DNA from 3 places in the Paenibacillus xylanexedens genome. Region 1 is predicted to be linked to each of the others. Evidence: riboswitches for the same ligand, from Rfam matches in the RefSeq annotation. Region 1 holds a riboswitch; each other region holds the start of a gene.
What was found. Region 1 has a riboswitch for S-adenosylmethionine ahead of BS614_RS28445 (methionine ABC transporter ATP-binding protein). Riboswitches for the same ligand answer to the same signal wherever they lie in the genome.
Positions count from the first base shown of each region.

Region 1 (10,820 bases):
ATCCCTTTTATAAAGGGGAGAAATCCGGGGATAAAGGCGAACGCTCCGCTTCTTCTGGTTATTTCTGTCCTCTCCGTTATTGTGTAAATGTTTCATGAACTTATATAAAAGTATGACAGGTTCATGTTGTAAAAGGGTATAATAAAAAGAACGCCATTTCTCTTGAAATAGGGAAATGGCGTTTGTGTGTTCGACACGTTCTATGTAAGAAACGTTTCTGTACATATCCTCAATGACCTGCGGGTCATTATTTCACCAGACGTTAACATTTTGTCACAAAGCGCGACGTCAATGAACATTTTATCCGGTATAATGAATTTAGTTGTGAAATAAGTGTCAAAGTACCGAAACAAGCGGAGAATATTCTTCGCCATCTTAAACCAACAGCGGGTGAGAAAAAATTGAAACACTTAACTTTGTTTAAATGGTTAACCGTATTAACCTGTCTTGTCATGTTTCTGGCCACTTTTGGTGGAGGCATCGTAACCAAAACGGAATCAGGCCTTGGCTGCGGAACAGAATGGCCTTTATGTAACGGAAAACTCGTTCCCGCACATACTGTGGCTTCACTCATTGAATATTCCCATCGCGCTGTAAGTGCACTGGCTGGACTGTTGTCCATTGCCTCGTTTGTTGCTTTTCTGCGGTTTGGCAAGTCACGCCGTGACCTGCAATTGTTTTCTTTCTTAACTCTGGTATTTGTTATCGTCCAGGGAATTATGGGGGCATTTGCCGTTGTCTTCTCCCAATCTTCAGCAGTCATGGCACTGCATTTTGGCTTTGCACTGATTGCTTTTGCCAGTTCTCTAATGATGGCGCTGGGCATAAGGCAAGAGGCAAAAGATGGCGGATTGGAGCGCCTGAATAAATACCCTCGGGTTAGCAAAAAATTCAGGAATCTGGTCTGGTTCTCCACCATTTACACATATCTCGTGGTATACACAGGTGCATTTGTGAGTCACACGGATTCTGCCGGCGGATGCTCCGGATTTCCGCTCTGTAACGGTCAGATTATTCCTGAGCTTTCGGGTGGGGTAGCGGTTGCCTTTGCTCATCGTGCAGCAGCTGCGTCGCTCGTGATTGTTATCGCGATCCTGGGTCATTTCGCTTACCGAAATCATCCAGATAACAAGGAAATGCGTAACCTTGGCGTGATATCCGTTGTTCTCATTTTGATGCAAGTAGTCATTGGTATTTTCATGATGGTGACAATGAGCCGTCCGGAAGTATACATGTTCGTAGCTCTCGCTCATATGCTGGATATCGCCATATTGTTCGGAGTCTTAACGTATATGAGTTTCCTGGTGTACAAGCTACATCGCCCGGCTAATCGTTTTTAAATATGAAAGTCCACCATCTAGTGATGTACATCATTGGGCAGGTGGACTTTGTTTGATGTCAGAGGGATCAGGGCAACCTATGGCAAGCAGCAATTACACGGAATGAATGATGTTACGTTTACGGTGATGAATTCTTGTTGATTTGGAAAAGAGGAGGTTAGATATGCTGCGAACGTTGTTGGGGGAAAAGCCACGTATAAACGAAGGTAAATTGAAGGCAGCGATGGACGCAATGGCGCATACGCTTGAGCTATTTCAACGACAAATGCATGTGGACCATGATCCCACGCATGACTATCGGAAGCTGTATGTGTGGACTCAGGGACTCATCTCCTCACTGGATGAACTGGAGCAAAGCTGTTTCGCTGCTGCTCATTTTCGCAAAAAGGTCGTTGCAGGTTCAACGGATGATATGACGCCGACTGAAAAAGCCGAGTATGCACGGTATGTGTATTTCTACAAAGATGGCTTTATCCGCTGCTTTGCCATTCTGGATAAAGTGGGCACGGTATTAAATGAAATATTCCAGTTGAATACTTCAAATACCAAAGCGCATTTTTCTTATTTTACTGTGTTAAGGCAGTTTGACTATGCGAGGGAACATCATGATCTTGCGTTGCAATTAATACAGATCAAGGACTCTTATCGTGAGCCGATGAGCAAGCTGCGCAAACGACGTAATATGGAAATTCACTACATGAACTCAGAAATGCACGATGACCTGTGGCAGTTACACCAGACCTTGCAAGGTAAAGTGAAATTGGAGGATCTGAATCAGCATGTGCAGGAAATGCGTCAGGGCATCGATATGGTCTGTGAAACGTTAACAGCCTCTTATAGTTATATCAACAAAATATGGAAAAGAAATAATTCCCTTTGACAAATCGGAATACTTGGAATATACTGAGTTTCAATCGAATGTTACATGGATATAACTGATAATTCGGAAGTTACGTTCACATTATAAAGCATAAACTACATGAACTTATAAAATCCTACAACAACATATTTCTTATCGAGAGCGGCGGAGGGACAGGCCCGATGAAGCCCGGCAACCGATTTGTAATGACATGATACATGTATCATTCGTTATAGATGTTAGGTGCTAATTCCTACAAAATGGTGCAAGACACGATTTTGGCAGATGAGAAGGTATATTCTTTCACGTGAAGAGCCCTCTTTGTATCTGCAAAGGGCTCTTTTTTTGTACTTTAAGGGGAGTTTTCCTTTAGATCGGGTAAAGATACATGTAGGTGGTTGGAAAGGGGCAAGTGCGATTGATTGAATTAAAAGGTTTAACGAAAACGTACGGCAAAGGGAAAAAATCTACAACAGCGTTATCCGAGCTGAATTTGAGCATCCAAAAGGGTGAAATCTACGGAGTGATTGGCCATTCCGGAGCGGGCAAAAGCACATTGATTCGCTGCATTAATTTGCTGGAACGGCCTACGGAGGGTGAGGTATGGGTTGACGGAATCAACCTGACTGAACTGAGCAAAACCGAATTGCAGCAACAGAGACGCAAGATCGGGATGATTTTTCAACACTTTAATCTGTTATCTTCGGCAACGGTATATGACAATGTAGCTTTTCCACTAAAGCTTGTGAATACACCCAAGGAAGCCATTGATCGCAAAGTGAAGGAAATGCTCGCACTGGTTGGTCTGGAGCACCATAGCAGCAAATATCCGGCTCAATTATCGGGTGGACAGAAACAACGTGTAGGGATTGCGAGAGCACTTGCAAGTGACCCGAATGTACTTCTCTGTGATGAGGCTACTTCGGCACTTGATCCGCAGACGACAAATTCAATCCTGAAGTTATTACTCGACATTAATGAAAAGTACAACCTTACGATTGTGCTGATCACACATGAAATGCATGTCATTCAGAATATTTGTGACAAGGTGGCTGTCATTCATCAAGGCGGCATTGTGGAACAGGGACCTGTAACAGACGTGTTCCTGAAGCCGCTGCATGCGATTACGCGGGACTTCATGATGCGTGACCATGAAGCTGGACTTGCTCTGGAAGAGACCGCTCTGGCAAATGCAGGCGTTGAATTGCAGGCAGGTGCTGCTTCCAAACTTGTGAAGATATCCTTTCTGGGTAACAAAACGTATGAAGCGATTTTGTCTAGAACGGTACGTAAGACAGGAGTGGATTTTGCCATCCTGCAAGGTACAATCTCTACGATCAAACAGGTTCCTTATGGGCAGCTGACCGTTCGGTTCGAGGGTGATTCAAATGCGATTGATCGGACGATATCAGAATTAACCGCTGAGGGACTTGATGTGGAGGTGCTTCGTTAGATGGATTTTTCAACAGTTCGCTGGGAAGAGGTTGGTAAAGCCTCCATTGAGACACTGCAAATTTTGGGTGTATCAGGCTTGTTCACCGTAATTTTTGGTTTACCGCTCGGAGTGCTGCTGTTCATGACAGCCCGATCTGCTTCGATCAAGTCACGGACGGTGTACATTATATTGTCCTTGATTGTGAATATTTTGCGCTCAGTCCCATTTATCATATTGATTGTTGCTCTTATACCGTTCACTCGTTCACTCGTCGGTACTGCTACAGGTGTGTTAGGTGTTATACCACCTTTAGTTATTTCAGCAGCTCCTTACTTTGCTCGATTGGTGGAGACGACGTTGCGAGAAGTTGATCGGGGTGTCATTGAAGCGGCACAGTCGATGGGTGCATCGACCGGACAAATTGTAAGACGGGTATTACTGCCTGAAGCGTTACCTGGTTTGGTTGCTGGTATTACCATTACCATCGTTACGCTTGTCTCTTACACGGCGATGGCGGGCATGGTTGGTGGTGGAGGTCTAGGAACGCTGGCAATCAACTATGGGTATTATCGTTATCAAAATGAAATCATGATTATATCCGTAGTATCGATGATCATTCTTGTGCAAATTCTCCAGATGGCTGGAGATCGCTTGGTTACATTTTTCACCAGGAAATAACACATAGATAACATGATGGTTATGCAATAATGCGGACGCCACATGACAAAAATGATTAGAGAAGGGGTTTTACACATGAAAAAATGGTCTTTTGCTCTACTTAGTCTTATGTTGATTGCGGTTCTCGCAGCTTGCGGAAACAACAAGGACGCCGATAGCGGCGCAGACAATTCAGCAGGTGCACCTCGTACAGTTGAATTGAAAGTTGGAGCTTCACCTACACCACATGCAGAGATTCTGGAAAGCATCAAGCCTGAACTGGAAGCACAAGGTATTCGTTTGCAAGTCGTTACGTTCAATGACTATGTACAACCCAATCAGCAACTTGCTGATAAAAAATTGGATGCGAACTTTTTCCAGCACCAGCCTTATCTGGACACAGAGAATAAAGAACGTGGATTCAACCTCGTTTCTGTAACACCTGTTCATGTTGAACCTTTTGGTGGATACTCCAAAAAGATTAAGTCTTTGGATGAATTGGCAGACGGCGCAAAAGTAGCAATTCCAAATGACCCATCCAATGGTGGACGTGCACTGTTGTTGCTCGCGAAGGAAGGTATCATTACGCTGAAAGACAACACAAATATTACATCTACGATTCAAGATATCACAGCCAATCCGAAGAACCTGGATATCATCGAGTTGGATGCAGCCATGATGCCACGTCAATTGGATGAAGCGGATCTGGTATTCATCAACGCTAACTATGCGCTCGAAGCGAACCTGAATCCGGCGAATGATGCTTTGCTGATCGAAGATCTGCAAGGTAACCCATACGCAAACATCCTCGTTTCCCGTGAGGACAACAAGGATGCAGATGCAATCCAAAAACTGGCTGCTGCTCTGCACTCCGAAGAAGTAAAAACATTCATCAAAGAACGTTATAAAGGTGCAGTTGAACCTGCAACTGAATAATTCACGATATGTATGATATGATGTGAAGCTATTAAGAATAAGCCGTATATCTCTTCTGAAGAGATATACGGCTTATTTTATGTTTCCTAATCTGCGCTGACGTGGCGATCAATAAGGGAAGGGTTAGGGCTTATCTTGTTTCTCCGCGTTGGATGGATGCCCAGATTGGCGGTAGTAGGGTAATTCATTCTGATCAGCATACTGCTGCTCATCTGCTTCTTGCAGGTACGTCCTCTCGGAGGGAGAAAGTTTTTCTTCTTCTCCATTTGAGCTTTTGATTTTGTATCTGATCCAACCGATTAGCCCAAGGACGATAACCAGGATCAAGGCCCATCCTTTTTTGAGCAGAAGAAGAGCACTGAATTTCTGGGAAGCCGTGTATCCGATCCCGCCCATCAGAAGACTGTTGAGCCCTATGGTGGATGTTTTGTCAGTCGAAGCATTGTACTCCTCGTAGGTATATCCTGCATTGATGCTAAGTTGATTAAGGACGGTTTCCTCGAATGCCTGGCGGCTCTGTTGAAAGTTGGCCGTATCTGTAACCAGAATGGCTGTGATGTACCCTTCGCGTGTCAGGAGTTTTACATTGTAATTGACCATGGCTTGCTGATCAGCATTCTTAAAACCAAGGGAGTAAACCAACTGATGTTTGGTACTGTCATATGCCGGTTCGATTTCCCACCCCGTTATGTACGTTCTATATTCAGGATCAAGTTCTCTGTTATCTTCTTCTGTGCCTCGGATATAACTGCTTAACAGTTCTTCGGCACTCAAATTTTGATCGTCATCGTGGATGTGACCTGTCTTCACGTACTCGAACACAACATACCACGAGCCGAATTCGCTATTGCTGGTTAGGCTTCCGATTTCATTCCCGTTAGGCTTCCCATCACTGTTAAGTATCGAGCGTTGGGTATTGGGCTTATCCAGATAGGAATGGCTTTCAGGGACTTCCAGGGTGGCCTTACCGTCCAGAGAGACAGATGCTGGTCCAGTAATCCAATCGTACTCATCAGGCGCTTGCTCATTCTCACTTGCCGCTGATACCTGTAAGGCACTAGAGATTGTGAATAAACTCAACATTAAAAGTGTAAGAAATGATATCCATCTTTTGTTCTTCATATTCATGTAGAGGTCCTTTCAGGTTATATCCTCGACAGTACCATAGGTGTTTGATTTCGATCAAGATATATTTGGAATTAAAGGTGGATAATCCCTTGTGAATAAGCGAGTTGTAGGAGGACGATAAATCTTTTATACTGGATAGTGACTGCTCTTTGAAGAGGGGGATGAACGTGAAGGGAAAGATTGCCCTCATAACGGGAAGTGCCAAAGGTCTTGGTAAAATGACGGCCCTCAGTCTGGCAGATCAAGGGTGCCATATTGCCCTGAACTATGTACACAGCAGAACAGAAGCTGAGGCTTTAAAGGCTCAGATTATAGCCAAGGGTGTGCGGTGCATTGCCATCCAGGCTGATATATCCAAGGTGGAAGATATCTCTTCATTGGTTGAGCAGGTGGAAGGTAACTTGGGCAGCATTGATATTTTGGTGAATAACGCAGGTCCATTTGTCCGTGAACGACGATTATTTGCGGATTATTCTGAAGCTGAGGTCCAGATGCTTGTGCAAGGAAATCTGCTGGGACCGATGTTGCTGGATCAGCGTGTATTGCCAGAGATGAGACGCAAGCAATGGGGACGCATTATCCATTTTGGCTTCAGTCATGCTGGAGAAGCGAGATCCTGGCCTCATCGCGCCGTATATGCGGCTGCCAAGGTAGGTCTGGTTTCGTTCACAAAGACACTTGCTGTGGAGGAAGCTCCTTATGGAATTACGGTTAACATGGTATGTCCAGGTGACATTCGTGGTGCGAACAAAGAGAAAACGATTGATGAAATGGCAGGCATCACCGACGAGGAAACGCCAAGAGGGCGCCCAGGCAGCGGTGAAGATATTGCACGAGTGATTACGTATCTGTGCCTTGATCATTCCGATTTTATAACAGGTAACATTATGGATGTATCTGGAGGACTTGATCCGATTCGTCCGACCATACAGCGTGAGGATACTTAAAAGGTGAATTGAAGGATTGTACGTGGAAACGGGTCAAGATGACTGTGAACATGGACTCTCTGCATATGCACACAAAAAAAGAGCCCTCCGCTTCATGCGAAGCGAAAGGCTCTTGAGGTTTATTTCGTGAAGGATTGATTAGAATACTTGTACGACTTCTTGTACACCCTCAACTTCTTCGAGAAGGGCACGTTCAATCCCGGCTTTTAAGGTAATGGTGGAGCTTGGGCAACTGCCGCAGGCACCGACCAGTTTCAGCTTAATAATGCCGTCTTCCACGTCGACCAGTTCCACGTCACCGCCATCGCGCTGCAGAAACGGACGAAGTTTGTCAAGCACATCAATTACTTCATCATACATGGTGCTTTGTGCGTTTTCGCTCATTTTTTTCAACTCCTTTCCCCTATATTATATTACAAATGGCCACAAATTAAAATGGTCAAACAAAGCAGGTGAACCTATATGAGACCGATTATTGAATTTTGTGCCAATAATATGCATTTTGGCACAGATGAAGTCATGGATCAACTGGAAGAAAATCCAGACTATGATGTGATTGAATACGGCTGCCTCACCAACTGCGGCCAATGTTCTATGACTCCTTTTGCACTGGTGAATGGTGAAGTTGTCATCACGGACAAAGTGGAAGATCTATATAACGCCATTCTGGCCAAAGTTGCCGAAGCCGATGTCTGGGACGAGCTCGATCTCGACTAACCGAGATGACGCTTGGACATCCAGAGCACACCACTTTTCAAAATACGAGGTACACGTCCCATCATGGACGTTTTGCCCATCAGCCCAAACCCAGACTTCTTGCCGAGTGCACCCAGTGTGCCACGAAGCTTGAGTGGATGTGGATTGGGCTTTTCGCCTTTCCAGAGGGCATGCTGAATATGGGCGATCTGCTCACCCTGTACTTCCGCAGCTTGACCGCTAGGTGCATAAGGTACACTGGCACAGTCACCAACGACATACACATCGGTATATTCCGGGATTTGGTAGTATTCATTCAAGACGACACGTCCTTGAGGGTCTTTGGTTACGTCCAGATCCTGTACCACTTTTACTGGTTGAATGCCTGCAGTCCATACGACAGCATCCGTTAGAATCTGTTCATCCCGGTTATAGATAGCATTAGGTTCAACGCGTGAAATGGCGATATGTCCGCGTGTCTCAACTTGATGTTCGTTGAACCATTCATGCACATACACGGATAGACGTTGCGGGAAGGCTGATAATACACGTTCACCACGATCCAAAATGCTGATGTTCAGATCTGGTCTGCTCTCACGAAGTTCGGCTGCTATCTCGACACCACTTAATCCGCCGCCTACGATATGCACATTGCCATAGGCTTTGACTTCATTAAGCCGCAGGTAGGTCTCGCGTGTTTTGCTAAAGCTCTGAATGGTACAGCTGTAGTCTTCGGCGCCTGGCGTGTTGTGGAAACGGTCTGTACAACCAAGTCCAATGACAAGTTTGTCGTACACGAGCGGGTCTTGGCCTTCAAATTCAATCTGACGCTGTTCCAGGTCAATCGAAGTAACTTCTCCATAACGGTAAGTGACTTTATCGCTCACTGGAAATTGGATACGCAGGTCATAATCAGATACGGTTCCTGCTGCGAGTGCGTAATATTCTGTCTTTAATCCCTGAAAGGGGCTGCGGTCTACCAAAATAATTTGTGTATCGGATGGAATTTTACCCTCCAGAAGTTCCTTGATGATGGTGAGGCCGCCATAGCCGCCTCCAAGAATGACGAAATTTTTCATGACTCGGCTTCCTTTCTGCATCAGTCCCACTGAAATGGGGCTGTAAACTGTGGAGCAGCTATGCAATAACATAGCTGCTCCTTTTGTTATGATTTGAATAATTGAAAAGTAGACATTGAAAATTGAAGATATTATTCAGCAGTTTGCACCACTCGAATTCAAACGTCTCCCTATAATGAAAGCTGCGTTCTGGAGTGGTGCTGGTGCAATATTGGTTGTGGATGGAATTATATCCTATTCGTACACTTGAATTTCATTGTAGAACGTATCACGTTCTACCGGAATACGTCCTGCACCCTTAATGAGCCATATGAGCTCTTTACGTGTAAGGCCTTCAGGTGTGAGTGCACCTGCCGCATGACTAATCCGTTCGCGAACGATTGTACCGTGTGCATCCGAAGCACCAAATCCAAGAGCAACTTGAGCCAGCTGTGGACCGATGTTAATGAAGTATGCTTTGATATGGTCGATGTTATCCAGCATCAGACGGCTGATCGCAATTGTTTTGAGATCTTCATAAGCCGAGTTACGACGCATAATGCTTGCGTTTTTACTTTTTGGCTGCATGGAAAGTGGGATAAAGACCATGAATCCGTTGGTCTCGTCTTGCAATTCACGGATCTGCACCATATGGTTGACGCGGTCCTCATAGGATTCAATTGATCCATACAGCATCGTTGTATGGGTACGCATGCCCAGGTTATGAGCAGTACGGTGCACCTCAAGATAACGATCGACGTTCGCTTTGTCTACACGCATTTTTTTGCGATATTCATCCGACAGAATCTCAGCGCCGCCACCAGTCAATGTTTTCAAACCTGCTTTTTGCAGCTCTTGCAGAACTTCCTTAATACTGAGTCCGCTGATGCGAGTGAAGAAATCAATCTCGGCTGCTGTGTAAGCTTTCAGTGTAACATCCGGATATTTCTCGTTTAAAGCACGCAGGGAATCGACATAATATTGAAAAGGAACATGGTTGTTATGTCCGCCTACGATATGGAACTCACGTACGCCTGGATGAATATGCTGTTCCACATAATCGATCATTTCCTGACCGGATAATGTATAGGAGCCTTCTTCACCCTGGTCTTTACGGAAATTACAAAAAGCGCAGTGGGCTTCGCATACGTTCGTAAAATAAAGACTCATGTTTTCGATGAAGTATACTTTCTTACCATTTTTCCGCAAGTTGGCCTCATTGGCCAGCTGGCCCAAAGTTAGCAGATCATCTGTTTCATACAGATATACGCCGTCTTCTACGTTCAGCCTTACGCCGTTCTGCACTTTCTCAACGATTTCAGCCATTCTTTTGTCTGTGAACGGTGTTACCAATGTAGACATACTGTTTCCTCCTGTTCTTAACCGGATTTGAGTTGTGTGTAGGATCTGTATACAGAACTACATAGCAAAGATGCGGTCAACTGCCGCCTTCTTATATGGACTAACTCTTATTTACCCGGTGCAGCGTGTGCTGCGTACGTAAAGCTAATTTTTTCATTAAAGTGAGTCTTGTGACTCTATATGCATTGGGGACTGCGGACAGTCTCGAAATGTGAAAAAAATTACAACTCTATATATGATCGTCACCTGAATTAGTCATGACAAAATATCGACATTTCAGTGCGACCACCTATTCATTATAAACCTCGTGTCGCGGGGGTTCAATACACTGGGAAGAAAAAGGAGTTCAGGGGGAACGCGGAAAGAGGCAAACATGACTTGAGACCCTTGACGGGGTGGAGT
Region 1 is NZ_CP018620.1:6,521,880-6,532,699, reverse strand. Features, by position in the region: gene BS614_RS28455 (COX15/CtaA family protein) at 402-1,340, shown strand; gene BS614_RS28450 (Cthe_2314 family HEPN domain-containing protein) at 1,504-2,220, shown strand; SAM riboswitch class I at 2,350-2,491, shown strand; gene BS614_RS28445 (methionine ABC transporter ATP-binding protein) at 2,618-3,652, shown strand; gene BS614_RS28440 (methionine ABC transporter permease) at 3,653-4,312, shown strand; gene BS614_RS28435 (MetQ/NlpA family ABC transporter substrate-binding protein) at 4,388-5,227, shown strand; gene BS614_RS28430 (DUF2167 domain-containing protein) at 5,351-6,349, opposite strand; gene BS614_RS28425 (SDR family oxidoreductase) at 6,523-7,302, shown strand; gene BS614_RS28420 (NifU family protein) at 7,441-7,686, opposite strand; gene BS614_RS28415 (YuzB family protein) at 7,765-8,019, shown strand; gene BS614_RS28410 (NAD(P)/FAD-dependent oxidoreductase) at 8,016-9,077, opposite strand; gene mqnE (aminofutalosine synthase MqnE) at 9,312-10,418, opposite strand.

Region 2 (10,820 bases), 300 kb from region 1:
CTGGCAAGCCATAAAAATCAGGTGTTCTCCAAAGCCCAGTTGCTCGACGCCATCTGGGGATATGCAACCTACGGCGATGAAAATACCGTAACCGTATACATTCGCAGACTGCGTGAAAAAATCGAGGCAGATGCCTCGCATCCGACCGTTCTGAAGACCGTATGGGGTGTCGGTTACAAATTCAATTACGAATAAGTGAGATTGGAGGCTCCCACATGTCATTGAACAGCTGGTCCAAACGCTGGTTGTTAACAACACTTGGGCTTCTCATTATTATCGTTTCAAGTATCCTTGCACTGTCGATGATGCTGTTACAAGATCGAAATTCAGGCGAATCCAATCTGTCCCTGAATCAGGTTCGACTCAAGGTCAATCCGATCTTACTCGCTTTGGGGCAAAATCATCAGCATCTCAATGAACAAATTATTCGTGAAGACATACGTTCCACCGCCAGAGATACCGGGGTTCTGCTTACCTATCTAAACTTGGACGGAAAAGTCATTCTGTCCTCCGACCCCACCTCTGAAGGAACGCAAGTTAATCTGCGTTTAGCTCTCCATTATGATCTGCATCATGCCACGCAGGCCGCGGACGGTAACGATATGCTTGATATTGCTTTTCCCGTGATGGAGGGACCGGTGGGAAGTCAGATCGGCAATGCCATCTTTTCCATCCCCCAAGCCATGGTTACGGTTCAGCAATCGATGACTTTTCCGGTTATATTGATTAGCGCACTCATGCTCCTGTCACTGATTCTGAGCTTATTTCTATTCTGGATGAAACGAAAACTGGATAAACACCTGCTCTCTCCCATCCATCAATTGAAGCAACATGCGGAATCCATGCTTAAAGGCAATTATGAAGAAAAAATCCAGTACAACCGGAACGATGAATTGCTCGAAGTATATGCCATGTTTGATCTCATGCGTACGGAGATTAAACATATGAGCGAGCAGCGTATTCAGCAGGAACAAGCACAAAAAGAACTCATTACCAATATATCTCATGATATTAAAACACCAATTACCACAATAAAAGCATACATAGAAGCTATTGAGGAAGGACTATGCAACGATCAGGAGACGCTGATGGAATATATGGGAGTCATGCGGACCCATACGGATAAAACGGCCCGCCTTGTGGAGGATCTGCTGGTTCATGCGCTTCAGGAATTGGGGCAGATATCAGTGGAACCCCGTGAAATGTACAGTGGCCCTATACTTGAGACGATGTTGAAACCTATTGAACATGTTGTCCTAACAAAGGGGCTTATCTATAAAGGACCCAACTACATCCCCAATGTGTTAATCGCTATCGACCCCACTCGAATTGAACAAGTGGTTTCTAATCTTGTCGCCAACGCCCTCAAGCATACAGCTCCGGGAGACACGATACGTATAGATATGGAACTGGAATCCGGGCATTTGAATGTGACGATTGCCGATTCGGGTCAGGGAATACGTGTACAGGACATGCCGTTTGTTTTCCAGCGTTACTTCAGAGGCCAGGCGAGTCATGCAGAACAACGTGTTCAGGAAGGTACAGGGCTGGGTCTCTCCATCTGCCAAAGCATTATTGAAGCACACGGAGGTCATATTTCCTTTACTAGTAAAGAAGGCCAAGGTACAACCTTCCGGTTCTATCTGCCGATCTGCTGAGCCCACACTCCACAGCTGTAATACTTTATTCATAATTTGATAAGGCTTCCTCAACATCCCTCCTCTAGAATGAATCCTATATTGCACTCGGGAGTGATTCAACTTGTCCAAAAAGGTGATTATCCGTGCACAGAATCTGTGCAAAACATACAACAGCGGAAGTGAACAACATCATGCCATCCGTAATGTTGATCTCGATATCTATGAAGGGGAATTCACGGTCATCATGGGTAACTCTGGCTCTGGCAAATCAACCCTCTTATATCTGCTAAGCGGACTGGATCAGATTACAGCAGGTGAGGTCTATTTTCGCGACCAGCGGATTGACGCTTACAGTGAACGGGAAATGGCCAACTTCCGCACCCGCCGGATCGGTTATATCTATCAGAGCATCAATCTGGTCCCGGACCTTTCCATCAAAGAGAACATTGCTTTACCAGGATATATTGCAGGAAACAAAAAGAAGGATATCCTATCCCGCGTTGCTGAGCTGATGAATGCCATGGATATTGATGGACAGCGTAACCGCCTCCCATCCCAAACTTCCGGAGGACAGCAGCAGCGAGCTGCCATTGCACGGGCTTTGATCAATTCGCCGGATATCATTTTTGCGGATGAACCGACCGGAAGCCTGAACCTGGAACATGGCACAGCCGTTCTCGATATCCTTACCGCTATCCATCGGAAAGGACAGTCTGTTGTTATGGTTACGCATGATATAAAAGCAGCCTGCCGGGCAGATCGCCTGATCTACATTTTGGACGGCAAGATTGGCGGAATCCTTGAGTTTGACACTTATGACGAACATCAAATTCAGGATCGTGAAGCGATTATCTTCGCTTTAGTTACGGGGAAGGAATAACGATGGCTGTCATGTTTAAACTTAGCTTGTCGTATCTGAGTAGGAACAAAATACAAAATGCGTTGATTGCGCTGCTCCTGCTACTCTCAACACTTCTTGTATCTACAGCTATTGTCATTCTGACGAACACAGGCAATCAGTTTTATGAAATGCATACCCGCACCCATGGATCTCATCAGATCCTGACGTTTGAAAAAGGGCTCAATGACCCTGACGCTGTGCACAACTGGTGGGCTTCTCAGGATGGAGTTCAGGTGTCCCCTTTGCTAACGTATCGTACATTGTCAGGCATCATATTGAATGAAACTCACATCCCTAACATCTACCTGTACATGTTTAATACGCCTCCGCCGCCTTGGGGTGTGGATGAACTAATTTTCTCAAGCGGGACGCCCGACACAGTTCCCGAACAAGGCTCCGTCTGGATTCCAACGTCCATGGCGAATGCTTATCATATTTCCGTAGGTGATACCATTGGCTTCAAAACCGGCTCAAGCACAATCGAATTAAATGTATCGGGCATTGTCATCGATGTACCATATGGGGCACCCTTCTCCAATACAGCACGGGTCTGGATGAATCCTACCGATTATCAACATGATCTCGCGACACTTGCTGGCAACGAGAATCGTATGATGGGCATCCATTTTAACGATTACAGCATGAATTCGGTGTATTGGGAACGATACAATCGTGAGACAGGTATTCCGTTTCTGGAATCCAAAATGGAGTTCGAGGCCATTGCCTCTTTTTATCTGATCATCAATCAGGTTATTGGATTCATCATGATATTCATGGGTGTTGTCATGCTCTCCATCGCCCTGGTGACCATCGGGTTTACGATTGCGGATGCCATTCTGGCCAATTACAGAACGATAGGAATCCTCAAATCACTAGGTCTGACTTCCCGAAAAACGATAGGCACCTATGTTATTCAATATGCATTGTTATCCATCGTAGCTATTATCCCCGGACTTGCACTCAGTATATGGATATCCAAATGGATCATTAATATTTCTGTATCCTCTCTTCGAGTGGCGAATCAGAACATTCCAGTCCAAGGATTGGACGCGGCCATACTGGCCGGCGTACTTCTATTTGCTCTAGTGATTCTGTTCACTGTGTTATATGCCAAAAAGGCACGCAGCATACAGCCCGTGCAGGCTATTCGTTATGGTATGTCGGAGACAGATCACAGCCGGATGGCTGGGAAAATGAATTCGCCATTGGCGCACTGGATCGGGTTCGCACGACTGCCTGTGACCGCCGTGCTTGGATTCCGACATGTGTTCAAAAATACCAAAAGCTCTGTTCTAACACTCCTGCTAACCACAATAGCTTCCTCCGTACTTGTTCTAAGTTATGTTCTGCTGACCAGTATAACCGGAATTGAACAGACCGCAGCTAAATGGGGATATGACAATGCCAATGTCGCAGCAGTAGTCGTGAACAAAGGTAACTTTCCAAAGACTGAATTGAAACAAACGTTAGAAGAGGATACACGGATTAGTAATGCAGGCTGGCAAGGGAACACAACGGGTGTAATTAGCCCGGAGTCTTTGGCAACAGTAGAGGGCCAATCCATCAGTCTCAACTTGAGTGTACTGGACGGGAGTTATCAGGAACTTGGATTCGAAACGTTAAAAGGGGTTAACCCACAACATGCAAACGAAATTGCCATTGGTGTAAGTGTAGCCAAAACATCAGATAAAGATCTCGGTGATCTTATCGATATCTATATTGAAGGAGAAAAGCGTACATTCCTCATCACAGGCATCTATCAGGCGTTCGCCAACATGTCTGTTTCAGGCAGAATCACCATTGATGCCATGAGAAGTGTGAACCCGGATTATAGTGAATTTGATGTTATCTTCATCAATGTGAACGATATGGCACAAGCGGGTAAGGTTGCCTCGGAATTAAATGAGCAATTTAAAGATTTTGCTTCGGTAGTCACTCAGAAGACATTGCTTGATTCGGTTTACGCGGAAGCCGCGAACATCCTGATCTATCCGATGAGCCTGATTGGATTGCTGTTTATCACTGTGACGTTCATCATTATTTTCAGTACCTGTAGAATCAATATTCGTAAAGAAAGCAGAACGTACGGAATATACAAATCGCTGGGAATGACATCCCGCCAAATCCGGTTGTCGCTCACCATGGGAATGTTCATACTATCCTCCGTGGGAGCCATACTGGGTATTTTCGTCGGCGTATATCTGCTGCCTCTTCTACTCGAAATGGTCCTTTCCGGTTATGGTATCGTACAACTTCCACTGATCCTGCATTGGGGTGGAATGGTACTGTTCACCTGTCTAAGCATCATTGCAGCCAGTCTTGGCTCGTGGTTCTCTTCGAGAATCATTCGGGAAGCATCGCCACGTATGCTGGTTATCGAATAATGTAATCAGAATGCCTTAACACAATAAAACAAGCCCTTCCATACCTCTATAGGATGTGGAAGGGCTTATTATCATGATATGAACTATTTCCGCCACTTCTTCGCAAGTGCACCAATCTGATGTGGCGTTGTTCGGCAACAGCCGCCAATAATTTTCGCGCCCGCAGCAACCCACTGCTCCGAAGCATCACTCATACTGCCACAAGTACCCTGTCCACTCCACGTCTTCGTCACTGCATCATATACTTCTCCCGAGTTCGGATACACAATGACAGGTTTGTCGCTGGCACGACTCAGAATACCTACGGCTTCCGTCACCACTTCCATCGGAGCACAGTTCAGGCCAATTGCCGCAATCTGCGGCTCGGAGCCAAACGTCTGTGCACATACTTCAAGCGGTGTGCCTTCGCTGATGCTTGTCCCATCTTTTAAAGAAAAAGATAACCAGGCATACGCATGAGGAAACTCCTTCAGTAAATCAATCAGCACCTGTGCTTCCTGCAAGGAAGGAATTGTCTCAAACGCCAGAATATCTGCACCCGCTTCAATCAACGCCGCCATACGCGGACGGTGAAATGCGGCCAGCGTCTCATCCGACACGCCATAATGTCCCACATACTCTGAACCATCCGCCAGATAGGCGCCGTACGGTCCAACGGACCCGGCAATAATTGGACGTGGACGAAGACTGTCTGCTTTCCGATCCACTCTACGATTTGTTATATGCTCCTCATTCTCCTCAGTTTCGGAACGTACCGAAGGAGCTTCTACAAGCTGACCTGTCGAGCTTTCTCTTCCCACTAAATCACTCTGCACTTCTGCCCACACGTCATCTCTCGCCTGTGCAGCCAGTTCAACCGTCTTGCGGATCAGCTCTAGTGCTTCCTGTTCACCAATCCCTCTCTTGCGGAAACCATCCACCGTCGCCTGATAACTGGATGTAATCGCACAATCGGCTCCTGCTCGAAAATAATCTGCATGGACCTGAACAATAACATCCGGATTCTCAAGCAACACACGAGCAGACCATAGTGGATCATCGAGATCACATCCATGCTGTTCGAGTTCCGTAGCCAACGCTCCATCCAGAATCATGACCGGATGTTCACGAAGGATCTGTTCTATGGGGTTAGTCTGTTGTGCTTGCGTCATGTACTTGTCCTCTTTTCTTATTCACACGTTCTGTCAGATAATAAGCAGCGTAACATACTGCGATAAATGGAACCCCACAATACAGCGCAATTCGCTGTGTCGGGTCAAAGGCAATACCTATGCATGAAGCCAGGCATAATATAAATGAAACAATTGGTACCACCGGATACAGTGGTGTGCGGTAGACCAGATCTTTGACCGCATGTCCTTCCCGGATATATTGTCTGCGGAACATGTATTGGGAAGCGCTGATGCTCATCCATACCGCAACGACAGCGAGACCTGAAATGGAAACCAGCGTAATATACACCGTACCTGGCGCAATAATACTGGACAGCAATGCCAACGCACCACCCACCATACTAATCAGAAGTGCATTCAGTGGTACCCCGCTTTTGGTCAATTTGGCAAACCACGGAGAGATCGTTCTTTTGTCAGCCAGAGACCAGAGCATCCGTGAAGATGCATACAGGCCTGAATTGGCAGCAGAGAGAATCGCCGTCAGAATAACAAAGTTCATAATGTCTGCTGCATAGGGTACACCCACCCGCTCCATTACCGCTACAAACGGACTTTCCAGTACACTGGCATCCGACATGGGCAGCAAGGCTGACAAGATAATAATCGTTCCGATGAAGAAAATAACCAAACGCCACAGCGTTGTATGAATAGCCTTTGGTATCGTCTTTTCAGGGTTCTCCGTCTCACCGGCGGCAATGCCGATTAACTCGGTGCCTGAGAAGGCAAAGTTTACAGCAAGCATGGTCATCAATATCGCTGTAGCCCCATGAGGGAACCACCCGGATGCGGTAATATTTGATAGAAATGGAGCCGGTTCAGAATCCGCCATGGGAATGAACCCAAACATGGCTGCGCCACCGATAATAATGAAAATTACGATAGTCACTACTTTTACAGATGAGAACCAGAACTCGGATTCCGCAAATAATTTCACCGTTAGAGCGTTGAACAGAAAGATCATCAGTGCAAAAATCGCGCTCCATATCCATACGTTCACCGATGGGAACCAGCGCTGCATCAGCAATCCGGCGGCTGTGAATTCAGAGCCAAGCGCAACAGTCCAGGTTAACCAGTATAACCAAGCCACCGTGTAGCCTGTTGCTGGTCCGATATATTTGGCTGCATAACTATGAAATGCTCCCGTCTCTGGCATATGTATAGACAGTTCACCAAGACAGAGCATCACCAGATATACAACGATGGCTCCGATCAGATAGGACAGAATGGTTCCCAGTGGTCCCGCCTGCTGAATGGTGTAACCTGAGCTGAGGAATAATCCCGTTCCAATGACTCCTCCGAGAGAGAGCATGACCACATGCCGTGCCTGCATTTTCCGCTGAAAATGCCCTTTGTCGTTGTTGTTCTCCATACCTGCTGCTCCCCTACTTCTTCATCCAGAAAAAACAAAAAAGACCCACTCTGCCTAAAGAGTGCGCCGTTACTGACAAATAAAAACAAACGCTCCTATCTATCAGGCTTTCACCCGCTGGAATTAGCACAGTATCCTTCAGATCTGTTGCTGAGGTTTCTAAGGGCCAGTCCCTCCACCTCTCTGGATAAGAAAATGATTTTTTACTAATATAGCGATCTATCATGAATGTGTCAACACTTAAAAAATTAATGGCTCACCTCGCTATTCGGTGGAAGACCCCGGATTGGTGATGGTGGTCTTTACCTCATACGTGATCGGCACGGTGCTAAAAATTTTATCCCAATCGTCTTTGACTTTTTTCCATGTTTTAGGTTCTTTGATACGCAAGCTATCCCGAAAATCCGCAACATCTACTTTATAGGTATGCTGCAGCTTGTATAACACCTGGCGAATCTGTTGTTCGGCCAGTTCAGCAAAATCTTTTTCCAACTCTCTAAGGTATGCCCCTTTTTCTTCTTCTTCGGGAGCACGCCAATCTTCCATCAACCAGCCTTCGGATTCGGTCTTTACATGGAATGAAATATCATTGCCAACAACCTTGGGAATAATTTTCACTTTTTTCTTCTTGATTTCATATACCACGGTGAATCCTTCCTTGTTATGTGTTTTTAAGACACCTCCTTTTTTTTTGGAATTGAGCCATGACAAACCTTCAAGATCTGTTTGACTAAGTTCTCCGATGAATTTGGTTGTTTTTCCATCAAAGATGCTGCCTCCAGAGAACTTGTCCTCTCCATGGGAGTTCAACACATTTTGAAGCAGAAAGCTGGAACCGGACTGCATTTGAGCATCTAACTTAGACAGTAATACAGGATCCAATATTTTGTTGGACAAATACGAATTGTTCGTAATTCCTGTGAGATAAAATGCCGGAATCCGAGACGGGTCCTGTGAAGTCAACACATCTAATGCACGATGATGACTGATCAGCACCAGGCAGTTCGGTCGAATATCATTATCCCGTAGTACAAAATCAAGCAATTGGTCTAAACCATATTTTTTGGCAATATCCTTGGAGACAACGATAACTTTCAGATGATGTCCGATAAGAGGCTTATCTCTTCTTAGCGCAAACTGACGGAATATTTGCAGCAAGGAATCCCCGGTAAGCTGTTCATTGGAATAGGATGTTTTGCCAGAAGAAGGTGAACCAGATTGTTGACTCGTTTTACTATCGGAAAATCCTGGAGCAATCTGCACAGTAGCGGTCACATAGTTCTTCTTTGGGTATGTTCCTCCCTGAGCAGCGATGTCTTTCTCGAATTCAGTCTCTTTACCGACATCAATTCCAAGACCGACATAGAGACTTAGATCCTCTATTTCCCGACTGCTCCAGCATCCAGACAGCGTCAACAGAATGCACAAGACAGAAGCTACACGTAATAGCATACGGAATGGCATCATGCATGCTTGCCTCCTTTTTTGCGAATCAGACTTAACAACAGTAGGACCAGAGGTAAAATGGCGAATAGAATCACAGATACATTGCCGAGCATATCCCCGAGTGCAAAGGTATCATCCACCGTTTTGGGCATCATGGCTGTCACATAAATGAACGGAAGCAGACCATACATAATGCCCTTGATTTTTTTGGTACGAAACAAATCACGAATGCCCACCGAAGCGCAGTAGTGTGTGATCGCTGTAGTCGAGAAAATTTGCATAATCCAGATGACCAGCAATAAGGATTCGAATCTTTCGAATATTAAACCTTGTATCTCAAAGCTTCTTACCAAATCCAGCGTTGGCCAGGTGCGCGTTTTGATCCCATCAAGGGATAAACTGCCTATGACCATTACAACCGTGATCAAGTAGATAGTGGTGGATATGAATATCCCCCAGCTCATTGCCTTATTACTCTTCTTCGGATTTTTCATATAGGCAGTCATGATTAACATCACCTCATATCCCGTGTATGACAGTAGTGAGGGCTTCAGTCCTTTGAAAACGGGCATAAACCCATCCCCAAGCACAGGTCTTAGATTCCCAATCTCAAATAGCTGATTACTAAGTAGAATTTCGATGACAAATATAATGATCGTAATCGGTAGAATAATCTCGAACACGCGTACAATGACACCAAGCCCACCCGAGATCATATATATACCGATCCACATGAAGACCATCACAATTGCCCAGGTGGGGGTGCGTTCGAGTAGATACATTCCTGTCACATCAGCCATGACTCTTACTTCAAAAGCTGCAATGACCGTGAAATACATAATCATAGCAAATCCCAGTATGTAGGCAATCCAGTTCCCCGTAATTTCACGGGTGAACTGGAACACGGTTTTCCCCGGAAATCTGCGACACAGGGTAACCATAATTATTCCGATACCTGTAATAATCAGCCCAGACAGCATAATGGAAATCCAGACATCTGGTGTTCCTACAGCCTTGCTGATCGTTCGAGGCAACGTCAATATCCCGGCACCAAGCATGTAATTGACAATAATTACAACGGCCTGTGTCGTGGTTAGCTTTCCTTGGGAGCCATTCACTTTAGTTCACCTCCAGACCTTCAGTAGATGGAATTCCACTATTTTTTTCGATCATCATCTATCGGATTAGTCATCTTGGGACGCATTCTCATCATATTTAACGGAGCACGAATAACGAAATCCTTCCATTCATTCATGTGATAAGGAACGGCTGGAGCTACATATGGTACGCCAAAGCTTGAGAGTCGTGCCAGATGTGTACACACAAGCAGGAAGAACATTACAACACCATATAGTCCAAGTATAGCTGCACTAAACATGGCAGCAAATCGCAGAATCCGCAGCGTTAACCCTGCACTATAGACGGGAATCGTAAAGGAAGAAATGGCCGTAACCGCAACGACAATAACCAAGAATTGGCTTATAATTCCCGCCTGCACTGCTGCTTGGCCGATAATCAGACCTCCTACGATACCCATCGCTGGCGCAATTGGTTTAGGCAGCCGTATCCCTGCCTCCCTCAGAATCTCAATCGAAAGTTCCATGATCAGTACTTCAATGATTGAAGGAAAAGGCACTCCTGTCCGCGTTTCAATAATCGTCAATACCAGCTTGGTTGGAATAAGACCCGGATGGAACGATATAAACGAAATATAGAGCGCAGGAGCAAGCAATGCCAGCATCGCGGCCATAAAACGCAGCACTCGCAAAAATGTTCCGGGAATCCAGCGTTCATAATAGTCCTCGGGAGACTGAAGCAACATGCTAAAGGTAACCGGTACAATTAATACAAATGGCGTTCCATCCAACAAAATTGCCACTCGGCCTTCCAGAAGGGCACCCATCACCC
Region 2 is NZ_CP018620.1:6,825,441-6,836,260, forward strand. Features, by position in the region: gene BS614_RS29835 (response regulator transcription factor) at 1-195, shown strand, start outside; gene BS614_RS29840 (sensor histidine kinase) at 216-1,658, shown strand; gene BS614_RS29845 (ABC transporter ATP-binding protein) at 1,762-2,520, shown strand; gene BS614_RS29850 (ABC transporter permease) at 2,523-4,925, shown strand; gene mmuM (homocysteine S-methyltransferase) at 5,009-6,076, opposite strand; gene mmuP (S-methylmethionine permease) at 6,054-7,466, opposite strand; SAM riboswitch class I at 7,559-7,660, opposite strand; gene BS614_RS29865 (Ger(x)C family spore germination protein) at 7,731-8,933, opposite strand; gene BS614_RS29870 (spore germination protein) at 8,930-10,030, opposite strand; gene BS614_RS29875 (spore germination protein) at 10,069-10,820, opposite strand, start outside.
Region 2: it holds a riboswitch for S-adenosylmethionine, as region 1 does, so the genes downstream of both, mmuP (S-methylmethionine permease) here and BS614_RS28445 (methionine ABC transporter ATP-binding protein) in region 1, are expected to answer to the same signal.

Region 3 (10,820 bases), 3.4 Mb from region 1:
CGCGGCTCTTACGCCGATCTTTCTGTGACTAACCCAGGGAGAATGGCTCGAAAGCCGCACTAAGGAGGATGACCTATGAAAGCACCTCTGATATCGGCTAATCCGGTGCCAAACACCGCCAAGACCAGGATATCGTCTACCCGCCGCTGGTTAAACCTGTTTCTCGTTATTGCGGGCGGAATTCTGGCCTCCGTGGGACTTGAATTGTTCTTACACCCCAATAAGATTATTATTGGAGGCATTACAGGCATTTCCTCACTCTTCGCCCACTGGACCGAAATGAGGATTGGATTGTTTCTATTTTTATTCAATGTTCCGTTTATATTTCTGTCTTACAAGATTGTGCAGAAGAAATTTGTACTGGTTACTGTTCTAGGTCTGGTTGTCTTTTCGATCGGTGCCATTGTGCTTCATCCCATGCCGCCACTTGTAGAGCATCCGCTGGCTGCCGCCATGTTTGGCGGATTATGCCTCGGACTCGGAATTGGGCTCGTCGTGCGGTATGGCGGGACACTGGATACGCTGGAAATCGGTGATCCGTCTTCCCGCCCACCTGAACGTGTATTTAGCGGAAAACGGATGCTTATCGAAAAAATAATCATGCTGCTTAACTTGTTGATACTGACAGCCGCTGGTGTTGTCTTTGGCTGGGACCAAGCGATGTATTCCGTAATCGCCTATCTTATTGCTTATGAAATGGTGTACATTGCGTTCAGGGGCTTCTCTTCCAAACGCAAAGTATGCATTTTGACTACACAAAGCTCTCAAGTTGAAAAAGCTGTACGCAAACGGCTGCGCCGTGAACCTGGAAATCTGGAAGCCACTTCTGACTCAACACAACTCGCGATGGCGGAAGGATGGATCAGGCAAATCCCGGGTGCACTTTATTATGAGGTACATGTGCTGGAGATGATCTGGTTGAAGTCCATTGTGCGTCACATTGATCCACATGCGGGCATTGTAACGAATCCGGAAAAATAATAGCTCATGTAAGTTGAACTAAAGATATTTACACTGACACTACGATGACAGAACAACCTTCCAATCGCTGTTATCCCCAGATTTTTTCTATTCCCTTTTCACAAGGGAAAAATCCGGGGATAGCGTATGCTTTCGGAGCAGCTTTCTTTCAGAAAGCTTTCAGGCGAACGCTTCGCTTTTTCAGGTTTTTTCTGTCCTCTTTCTTATCGTGTAATTTTAATTCAACTTACAAAAAACGCTCTCTTCCCCTATGGATGGACAGTATTGTCCATCCATAGGGGAAGAGAGCGTTTTTTTTCTGTTATTATAATTAATTGTTATTATAGTTCAACGATGGCTTTGACTACATGTGAATCTGGCAAAAGCCATTGGTCTATTGCCGTAGGTAACTCATCAAATTCCACGCGGTGTGTGATGTACCCATCCATACTTAATTTCTTTTGACGCAAGGTCGACAGGACTTGTTCAAAATCTTCACGGGTTGCGTTTCGACTGCCCAGGATACTCATCTCCCGCTTGTGAAATTCGGGGTCATGAAAGGTAATATCCGCTTTCACCAGTCCCACGAAAATAAGTTGACCACTATGAGCAACATATTGAAGCGCCTCATTCATGGAATTCACGTTACCTGTTGCGTCGAAGACAGCTGTAGCATAGTCGCCTCCCGTAATTTTAGCCACTTGTTGTACAGCATGTTCATTAGCCTGAACCAGGTCATCAGCTCCAGCCCAAGTCCGGCTAAGCTCCAGCCTGTCCAGATTACGATCAACAGCAATAACATGCGCCCCCGCCTGTTTGGCAAATGCCATCACACCCAATCCAATGGGGCCAGCTCCAATCACAATCACATGCTCACCAGGTTTAATTCCTGCTCTTCTGACGGCATGGGCTCCAATGCTTAATGGTTCTACCATTGCCGTCTCATCCAGCGTCAAACCTTCTGCTGAGAGCAGATGTGAGACAGGCACGCTGATTTTTTCTCTCATGCCTCCGTCTACGTGCACACCCATGACTTGCATGGACGCACAACAATTGGTTTTTCCACTGCGACATGCAATACAGTGACCGCAGTGCAGATACGGAATAATACTTACCTGATCCCCAGGCTGTAACCCAGCCTCGTTCGGACCGATTTCTTCAATAACAGCCGCCAGTTCATGACCCAGAACACGAGGATAGGTAAAAAATGGCTGGTTGCCTTTGTATGCATGCAGATCCGTTCCACAGATTCCAATCCTCCGAATGGCAACCAACGCCTCTCCTTCTGCTCGTTCCGGTTGTGGCAGGTCCTGGAGCTTCAATTGATCTATTTCTTCACATACAATGGCTCTCATCGTCGTTCCCCCTTGGGTGCTTCTACTGTCGTGTTGCTTGGCTTCGTATTATATTCAGGTCGTCCGCTTGACCACGTCTCGTTATGCAATGGAGCCAGAATGCACAGCACTTCATCCAGCAGGCTCTGATCGATCGGTTCCTCTATCCAGGCTGCATTATTGAGGATATTGCGCTGGCTGGCACTGCTCACCAGTGTTGTCGGAATTCGCTCATTCGACGTGGAGAATTGCACGGCCAGCTTGGCAATGTCACTGCCTTGTTCTGCACAGAAGCGGGCAGCCTTCAGGCAGAGCTGTTTCACCCGATCATCTGCCGGATGCCAGGCAGGAGCCCCTCGGGTACTCAACAAGCCCATAGAAAGAGGCGAAGCATTGACGAGGCCAATTTCTTTTTTTTCCAACAAGGGCAATAAAGATAATAATGAGGTATCATTCAATGAATAATGACAGTACGAGATGATCGCATCCGCATCGATCTGTGGCAGTACCTTCTCGAACAAAGGCAAGGGTAAGCCACAAATGCCCGCATGTCGTATAACTCCCTGCTCTTTCAGACGCAGCAACGTTGGAAAGGCTTCTTCTACGATGATCTCTGCTGGCACAAATTCAATATCATGCAGGAACAGAATGTCGATATAGTCTGTATGCAGTCGATCCAGGCTCTCTTGCACGCTATCCAGAATCCGCTGACGTGAAAAATCAAACTCATTTTCCCCATACCGTCCGGCTTTGGTTGATAACATATATGAATTTCGCGGCAAGCTACGGATGGCTTCACCCAACACGGACTCCGCTTTTGTCAGCCCGTAGTAAGGCGAAACGTCTATGTAATTCATCCCCGCATCTACGGCCGCATGTACAGTGCGAATCCCTTCGTCCCGGTCAATGTCACGAAATACAGAACCGAGTGAGGATGCTCCAAAACTCAATACAGGTACGTCCAGTTCCGTCTTGCCAAGTATTCTTCTCTTCATCGGTTTAACCCCTTCCAGCGTGTCTGACTACACAAGTTCCCTTTCATTGTAACAGTTCAATTTCAATATAAAATATCGCCAATTGCGTAACATGTACTGTTTGATGACCTCGAACCGCAGAAAGAAATCAAAAAGCCCGCCGTCTCTCCAAACGGAGTAGTCAGCGGGCTTCGCTTCATAAATCCTTATCTAACGATCAAAGTTTATAAAGAGTAGTATTGAATTAATTAGAATTAGTTCTGCATTACGAAATCTTCATGCACGGCATTCTCTTCGTCGAACATACGCACGATGTCATATCGAGTGTTACGTTGTGCCGGGATATAACCGGACTCCCGAATCAAACGGAGAATGGATTCAATGTTAACTTTATATGTTGCACCAGCAGCAGATACAACGTTCTCTTCAATCATCGTGCTACCGAAGTCATTACAGCCAAATTCAAGCGACTTCTTACCGATCTCAGGACCCATCGTTACCCAAGAGGATTGAATGTTCTTGATATTATCAAGCACCAGTCGGCTGATGGCTACAGTCTTCAAGTACTCTTCCGGAGTCTGACGCTCCAGCTTAAGGTTGGTATTGTCTGGCTGGAAGGTCCAAGGAATGAATGCCAGGAAACCTTCGGAGTCATACTTGTTCGCGATACATTCGTCCTGAGCTTCACGTACACGGAGCAAGTGTAATGCACGCTCTTCCATCGATTCACCAAGTCCGATAACCATCGTTGCCGTGGTGTTCATACCGATGCGGTGTGCAGTTTGCATAACGTCCATCCAATCCCGCCATGAACCTTTCAAGCGGCTGATTTTCCGACGTGTGCGGTCATCCAGAATTTCAGCGCCGCCACCAGGCAAGGAATCCAGACCAGCTTCGTGAATGGCACGGACAACCTCTTCCAAGGTAAGGCCATCGGATACTTCAACCATTTTCATAATCTCCGCTGGGGAGAAAGAGTGCATCGTGATGTTCGGGAAACGCTCTTTAATGGCTTTCAACAGGTCTGTATAATAGCTGAAAGGCAAGTTTGGATTCGTTCCACCTTGCATCAAAATCTCGGTACCATTCACATCTTCCGTTTCCTGAATCTTCTGGAAAATAACTTCGTCTGGAAGCACATAACCTTCATCCGAACCAGGTCTGCGGTAGAAAGCACAAAAACGGCAGTACACATCACACACGTTTGTGTAGTTGACGTTACGCCCAATTACAAATGTTCTGTATGGTTCAGGATGCATGCGTTTCATAATGACATTAGCAGCTGCCCCGATTTTGTCCACTTCATTGGATTCAAATAACTGAATCGTGTCTTCCAAGTCCAAACGTTCGCCCCGAAGGGCTTTATCTAAGATACGGTCTACCGTACTCATCGTAAAAAAGCCTCCCTCATGAAGAGAAATTATATAACGATCCGTCCCAACTTGTTCAAGAGAAGCAAGTTCTGGTGGCAACATCGTATTTCTGTACTCCACATATCGTAACACAGGTTACATGTGAAAAAAAGCACCTTATGTACAGGTGCTTTAAAAATAAGTAAAAATGTTTACATATGGAATGGAATTTATTCGAGATTAAGTGACACGCATCGGCGGATTTGGGCATCCACTTTTGCTAGGATTCCTGAAGTGCTTGCTCCAAATCTACAATCAGATCTTCGATATCTTCCAGACCTACAGAGAAGCGCAGCAACCCATCTGTAATGCCACGGTCACGGCGAACCTCAGCCGGCATTGCCGCATGAGACATCATCGCTGGGTAGGACAAAATACTCTCCACAGCTCCTAAGCTTACAGCAACAATAGGTAGCTTCACCCGGTTAAGAACTGCTTTTGCACGATCACCTGAACCGACGTCAAATGAAACGACAGCTCCATATCCTGTGGATTGGCGCTCATGTGCCTCACGGCCCGGATGTTCCTCCAGTCCAGGATAAAAGACAGCGGTAATATCACTGCGCTCATTAAGCCATGCCGCCAGTTTAGCTGTGCTCCGTTCACTATGAGCCATGCGAGCCCCCAAGGTTTTCATCCCGCGCATCAGAAGCCAGGATTCTTGTGCCCCGAGTACAGTTCCAAGTCCATTTTGCAACTGTTTCAGTTGTACGCCAAGTGATTCCGTGCGAGCAACCGCTAACCCTGCCAGTACATCACTGTGACCTCCAAGAAACTTCGTAGCACTATGTACGACGATGTCCACACCAAGCTCAATTGGACGCTGATAGTACGGAGTCATAAAGGTGTTATCCAGAATCGTGATCAGGTCATGTTCCTTCGACCAGTCAGTTACGGCAGCGATATCCGTAATTCGCAGTGTAGGGTTGGACGGTGTTTCCATATAAACTGCCTTGGTGTTTGGCTTGAGTGCCGCTTTTACTTCATCTATATTGGTCATGTCTACAAAGGTTGTCTCGATCTGCATACGGCTTAATATGGAAGTAAGCAAACGATACGTACCTCCATATACGTCTTCCGTTACAATCATGTGATCCCCTGCAGAGAACATCATGAACACGCTTGAGATCGCAGCCATCCCCGAAGAATAGGCAAAGCCTCGTGCGCCGCCCTCCAGCAATGTAATGTAATCTTCCAGAGCCTGACGTGTCGGATTACCGGAACGACTGTAATCATGTTGAGGCGGATTGAAGATATCAAAATGATGGAATGTTGATGCTTGGTAGATCGGTACACTGGAGGCTCCAGTCGTTTTGTCAATCTCATCGCCAAAATGGAGCAACTTGGTTTCAAATTTCAACTCGGAATTGGGCTTGTTGTTGGACTCACTCATGAGTGCACGCCTCCTTCCACTTCCTGTTGTGCAGCTGTCAGAGCATTGCCGAGATCTGCAATCAGATCATCTGCATGTTCGATGCCTACGGAGAACCGGAGCAGACGATCATCCACACCTACGGCTTCACGAATTTCAAGCGGAATATCCGCATGAGTCTGTACTGCGGGATAAGTCATAAGTGATTCAACTCCGCCGAGACTTTCGGCAAAAGCAATGAGTTGGATATGACGCAGCAACGGTTCAACATAACGTGCATCCTTCACTTTGAAAGAGAAGATACCTGTGTTACCCGTGGATTGTTTGTTCTGTATCTCATACCCCGGATGATCGGATAGACCTGGATGATACACTTCAACCACCGCTGGGTGCTCAAGCAAGTATTTGGCAATAGTAAGTGCATTGTGCTCATGACGCTCCATGCGAAGAGCCAGCGTTTTCATACCTTTCATCAACTGGTAGGAGTCACTTGGAGATAATACCGCTCCAATGGAATTATGCAGGAACGCCATCTCAGCAGATAATGCCTCACCTTTGGTAATAATTAGTCCGGCGAGCACATCATTGTGTCCGCCCAGATATTTGGTAGCGCTATGAATGATGATATCGGCACCCAGTTCAATCGGACGTTGGAAAAATGGAGTCAACAACGTGTTGTCAACAATGGTCAACAGGTTGTAACTTTTCGCCCAGGAAGCAACGGCTTCCACATCGGTGATCATCATCAGTGGATTGGTTGGTGTCTCAATAAATACAGCTTTTGTATTCGGCTGACGAACCTTCTCCAGTGCTGCAATGTCATTCGTGTCCACATAACTTGCCGTTACGCCGAAACGGGACAGAATACGTTCCAGTAGACGATAGGTTCCACCATACAGATCCAGCGATACAATCAGATGATCCCCTTGACCAAACATGGCAAAAATCGTTTGCAGCGCGGCCATTCCCGAGCTACAGGCAAACCCTGCATCACCGGACTCCAGCGCTGCAGCGGCTTCTTCCAACACTTTACGGGTTGGATTAGTCGTACGAATATAATCAAACCCCGTGCTTTGCCCAAGCTTCGGGTGGCGAAACGCAGTGGATTGATAGATCGGAAAGTTAATGGCGCCTGTTACCGGTTCATTGATGGATCCAATTTGTGCTAAGCGGCTTTCGATTTTCAACTTGTTGTTGTCTTCCATTGCTGCATCCTCCTGTAATCTCGATTAGATTTGCGGGCCAATATCGTAAGGTGTTTCTTGATACACATAGTAATTGAGCCAGTTAGAGAATAATAAGTTGGCATGAGCGCGCCAAGTAGCCGGCGGCACACGGGAAGGGTCGTCATTCGGATAATAATGTCTAGGCAATGCGATATCCAACCCTTTGGCTGCATCCCGGTCATACTCCCACTTTAATGAGAATGGGTCATACTCGGCATGTCCTGTGGCAAAAATCTGTTTGCCGTCTTTGGTAGCAACCAGGAAGATCCCCGCTTCCTCGGATTCAGCCAAAATCTCTAAATTCTCATTCTTTTCAATATCTTCGCGTCTCACTTCCGTATGACGGGAATGTGGAACGTTGAATACTTCATCAAATCCACGCAACAACGGAACATGAGGTTTATTAATGGTATGTGGGAAAACGCCAAAACACTTTTCATCAAGTGCAACCTTGGGTACGTCAAAATGATGGTATAAACCTGCCTGGGAAGCCCAACATATGTGGAGGGTTGAAGTCACATTGGTTTTGGTCCATTCGAAGATCTCCTGGATTTCATTCCAATAGTTCACGTCTTCGAAATCCATCTGTTCCACCGGGGCACCCGTAATAATCATTCCATCGAAACGGCGGTGCTCAATCTCATCGAAGGTTTTATAGAACAGATCCAAATACTCCTGAGACGTATTCTTCGACGTATGGGATTTGGGATGTACGAGAACGACATCCACCTGAATAGGCGTGTTTCCCACCAGACGAAGCAATTGTGTTTCGGTCGTTTCCTTAGTGGGCATCAGGTTTAATATAGCGATACGGAGTGGACGAATATCCTGCTGATATGCAGAAGTTTCATCCATGACGAAGATATTCTCTCCTTCAAGTACTTCTTTTGCTGGTAGAGTATCAGGTATTTTGATTGGCATGGTAAGTCTAACTCCTCCTTGTGCATAAATAGATGCAGCAACCCTGGCCTGATGTCTTCACATCAATACAGTTATAGACTGCCTTGAGCTTGTAAAAACATTGAATTGCTCTTTCATCCAACGTTACAAACAACCTCAAGTTCCTTAGCGAAAATCACTGCTGAGAAGTCGGGGCATATGACAAAGACCTTCCTCGGATTTCGAGAAAGGTCATATGTAAAAAAGATATGCGCCTCTCTCATCTCTCAGTTACAACAGTGCCACTTGACACTTAGTCGCTGCAAGAATTAGCACCGTGCGGTATACCGCCGGTTGCCGGGTTTCATCGGGCCAGTCCCTCCACCTACTCTTGATAAGATTTCGCTGTATTAGATTGTAATTTAATATGGTTCACCGTCTACTTTATTACATTAATGCCCTCACGTCAAGTTGCAGTTCGATGTCTGCTTCCCAGATCGGAACCGTTCATCATCTGTTGTCATACACTGCCTCAGGGCGCGAAATAGACACATTTTTGCGCTTGAAAGCACCTTGTACCAGCGGTATACTAAACAAGGTGTTATAAACCCTTATGTGAGAGGTGACATATTAAATGGATGGCGACCCGAGGCCTGACTGGCAGCCGAATTCCGACAAACTGCATAGAGAATTGACATCAGCATGCCGGCAGCGGGACGTGACTTCCGTTTGATTATATAGTGAACGCAGCCCTGATCTCCAGGCTCCGCTGCCGACCGGCTGATTTGTTCTTTTTGCGCCCATAATGATAATATCCGCCAAGTTGGCGGGTGCAGAAGGAGTAGATTAACGATGAAAATACGGTTGGTAAACAACGGTGTATTTATTCCGGTGGACGACATTCAGCAGGCGCTGACTCCACCAGCGGAAGGATTTTACTGGATTGATGCAGACGTAGACGATTTGGCGGTACTTCAGCCGCTGTTCTTGATGCATGATCTGGCTGTGGAAGACTGTCTTAGTGACGAAGAACAACGTCCGAAGATTGAAATTTATGAGAACCATTATTTTATTGTGATTAATAGCATCCGTTTTGATGATGAAGAGATATTTCTACGTGCGGTCAACTTATTCCTTGGCAGACATTTCATTATTAGTGTTACAAAGCACAAGATCAGCGAATTGCGCACACTGAAACCCATCCTGTGGGAACAGGAAATCAGTACACCGGATCGTCTGCTGTATTTGCTGGTTGACTTGATTGTTGATAATTATTTCACCGTAGGTGACCGAATTGAAGCACGGATCGAGAAGCTTGAGGAAGACATTCTGATGCACACCAAAAAGTCACATCTGAATGAAATCATTGGGCTGCGCAGTGAGATTCTGTGGCTGAAGAAAGTGCTCGGACCTCAGAAAGAGGTCATTAACACCCTGAACAAAAAAGATCTGCGTCTCATCGATGATCAACTGCAAAAGTATTTCAGTGACATCTATGAGAATGCTGTAAAAATATCTGAAACCTTTGAGACTTATCGCGACCTGATGGGCAACTTGCGAGAAGCCTACCAATCCAGTATTGCGAACCGGGCGAATGAGATCATGCGTGTATTTACCGCCATTACCACGGTCTTCATGCCGCTGACGGTCATTACCGGTATATACGGCATGAACTTTACGAATATGCCAGAGCTTAACTGGAAATACAGCTATTTTGTTGTGATTGGCCTGATGGTTACCCTGGGCCTGAGCATGTTCTTCATTTTCCGCAAGAAAGACTGGGTATGAACTCTTACGAAATAACAAAGACGAAGCGCTTCTCCGGGAGAAACGCCTCGTCTTTTTTTCATTTCTGATCATTAACCAACATTCTTCTCTGTCTCTGCGTGCCGACGGAAGCGGATTCGAATCATGCGCAGTCTTTCATAGACCTGCTCCAGACTTCCTCCATCGGGTTTCTCTCCTCCATACACCTTATGTAATACTGGCTTCAGGAACGTATCTCCCAGCTCCTCATACGCACTCCATACGGCCTCTTGTTCGTTCTCTGGCATCACTGCCAGCTCCACATCAAGAAGACAATCGGTGTCATAACCTTCTTGATCCAGTGCCTCTAACAGCTCAACCAACTCGCGTCGGGATAATCCGGATCGATTAACAATCTCCTCTAACGTATACCCTTCCTTCATGCCTTCAAGCACCTGCTTACGCGTGGTGAACTTATCAAGTTCCTGCTTGTACTTCTGCTCTCTCTGCTTGTATAACCAACTCTCATACTCTTCTTCCTTCAGCGCCGTGTATACCCAGTCCAGCGGGAATGTCGTTGAACGCTCCAGCCCGTTTGTAATCTCCATCCATTCCGTACCATACTCAGTCGCTTTGCTCTCTCCTACGCCCGGCAGTTGCATCAGTTCATCCAGCGATTGCGGAACAAAGGCACTGATCAAACGCAGCAGACGATTCGTTGCAATAAAATACGGTGCCTTCCGGTCAGACACAGCTCTCTTCCTGCGCCATGTGCACAGATCCGTATATAATTGCTCATTGCCGTACAACTCACTGTAACAATGGAGTCGCTGTCCACCATAACTGCGTGATTTCAGATCATCATTCTCATGAAATAATCCCTGCAACTGCGGTCGGTACCCCTCACTCATCTGTAT
Region 3 is NZ_CP018620.1:2,871,001-2,881,820, reverse strand. Features, by position in the region: gene BS614_RS12930 (YitT family protein) at 76-981, shown strand; gene BS614_RS12925 (zinc-binding alcohol dehydrogenase family protein) at 1,302-2,315, opposite strand; gene BS614_RS12920 (aldo/keto reductase) at 2,312-3,289, opposite strand; gene mqnC (cyclic dehypoxanthinyl futalosine synthase) at 3,523-4,659, opposite strand; gene BS614_RS12910 (trans-sulfuration enzyme family protein) at 4,901-6,073, opposite strand; gene BS614_RS12905 (PLP-dependent transferase) at 6,070-7,257, opposite strand; gene metA (homoserine O-acetyltransferase MetA) at 7,282-8,199, opposite strand; SAM riboswitch class I at 8,435-8,558, opposite strand; gene corA (magnesium/cobalt transporter CorA) at 9,010-9,945, shown strand; gene BS614_RS12890 (HRDC domain-containing protein) at 10,017-10,820, opposite strand, start outside.
Region 3: it holds a riboswitch for S-adenosylmethionine, as region 1 does, so the genes downstream of both, metA (homoserine O-acetyltransferase MetA) here and BS614_RS28445 (methionine ABC transporter ATP-binding protein) in region 1, are expected to answer to the same signal.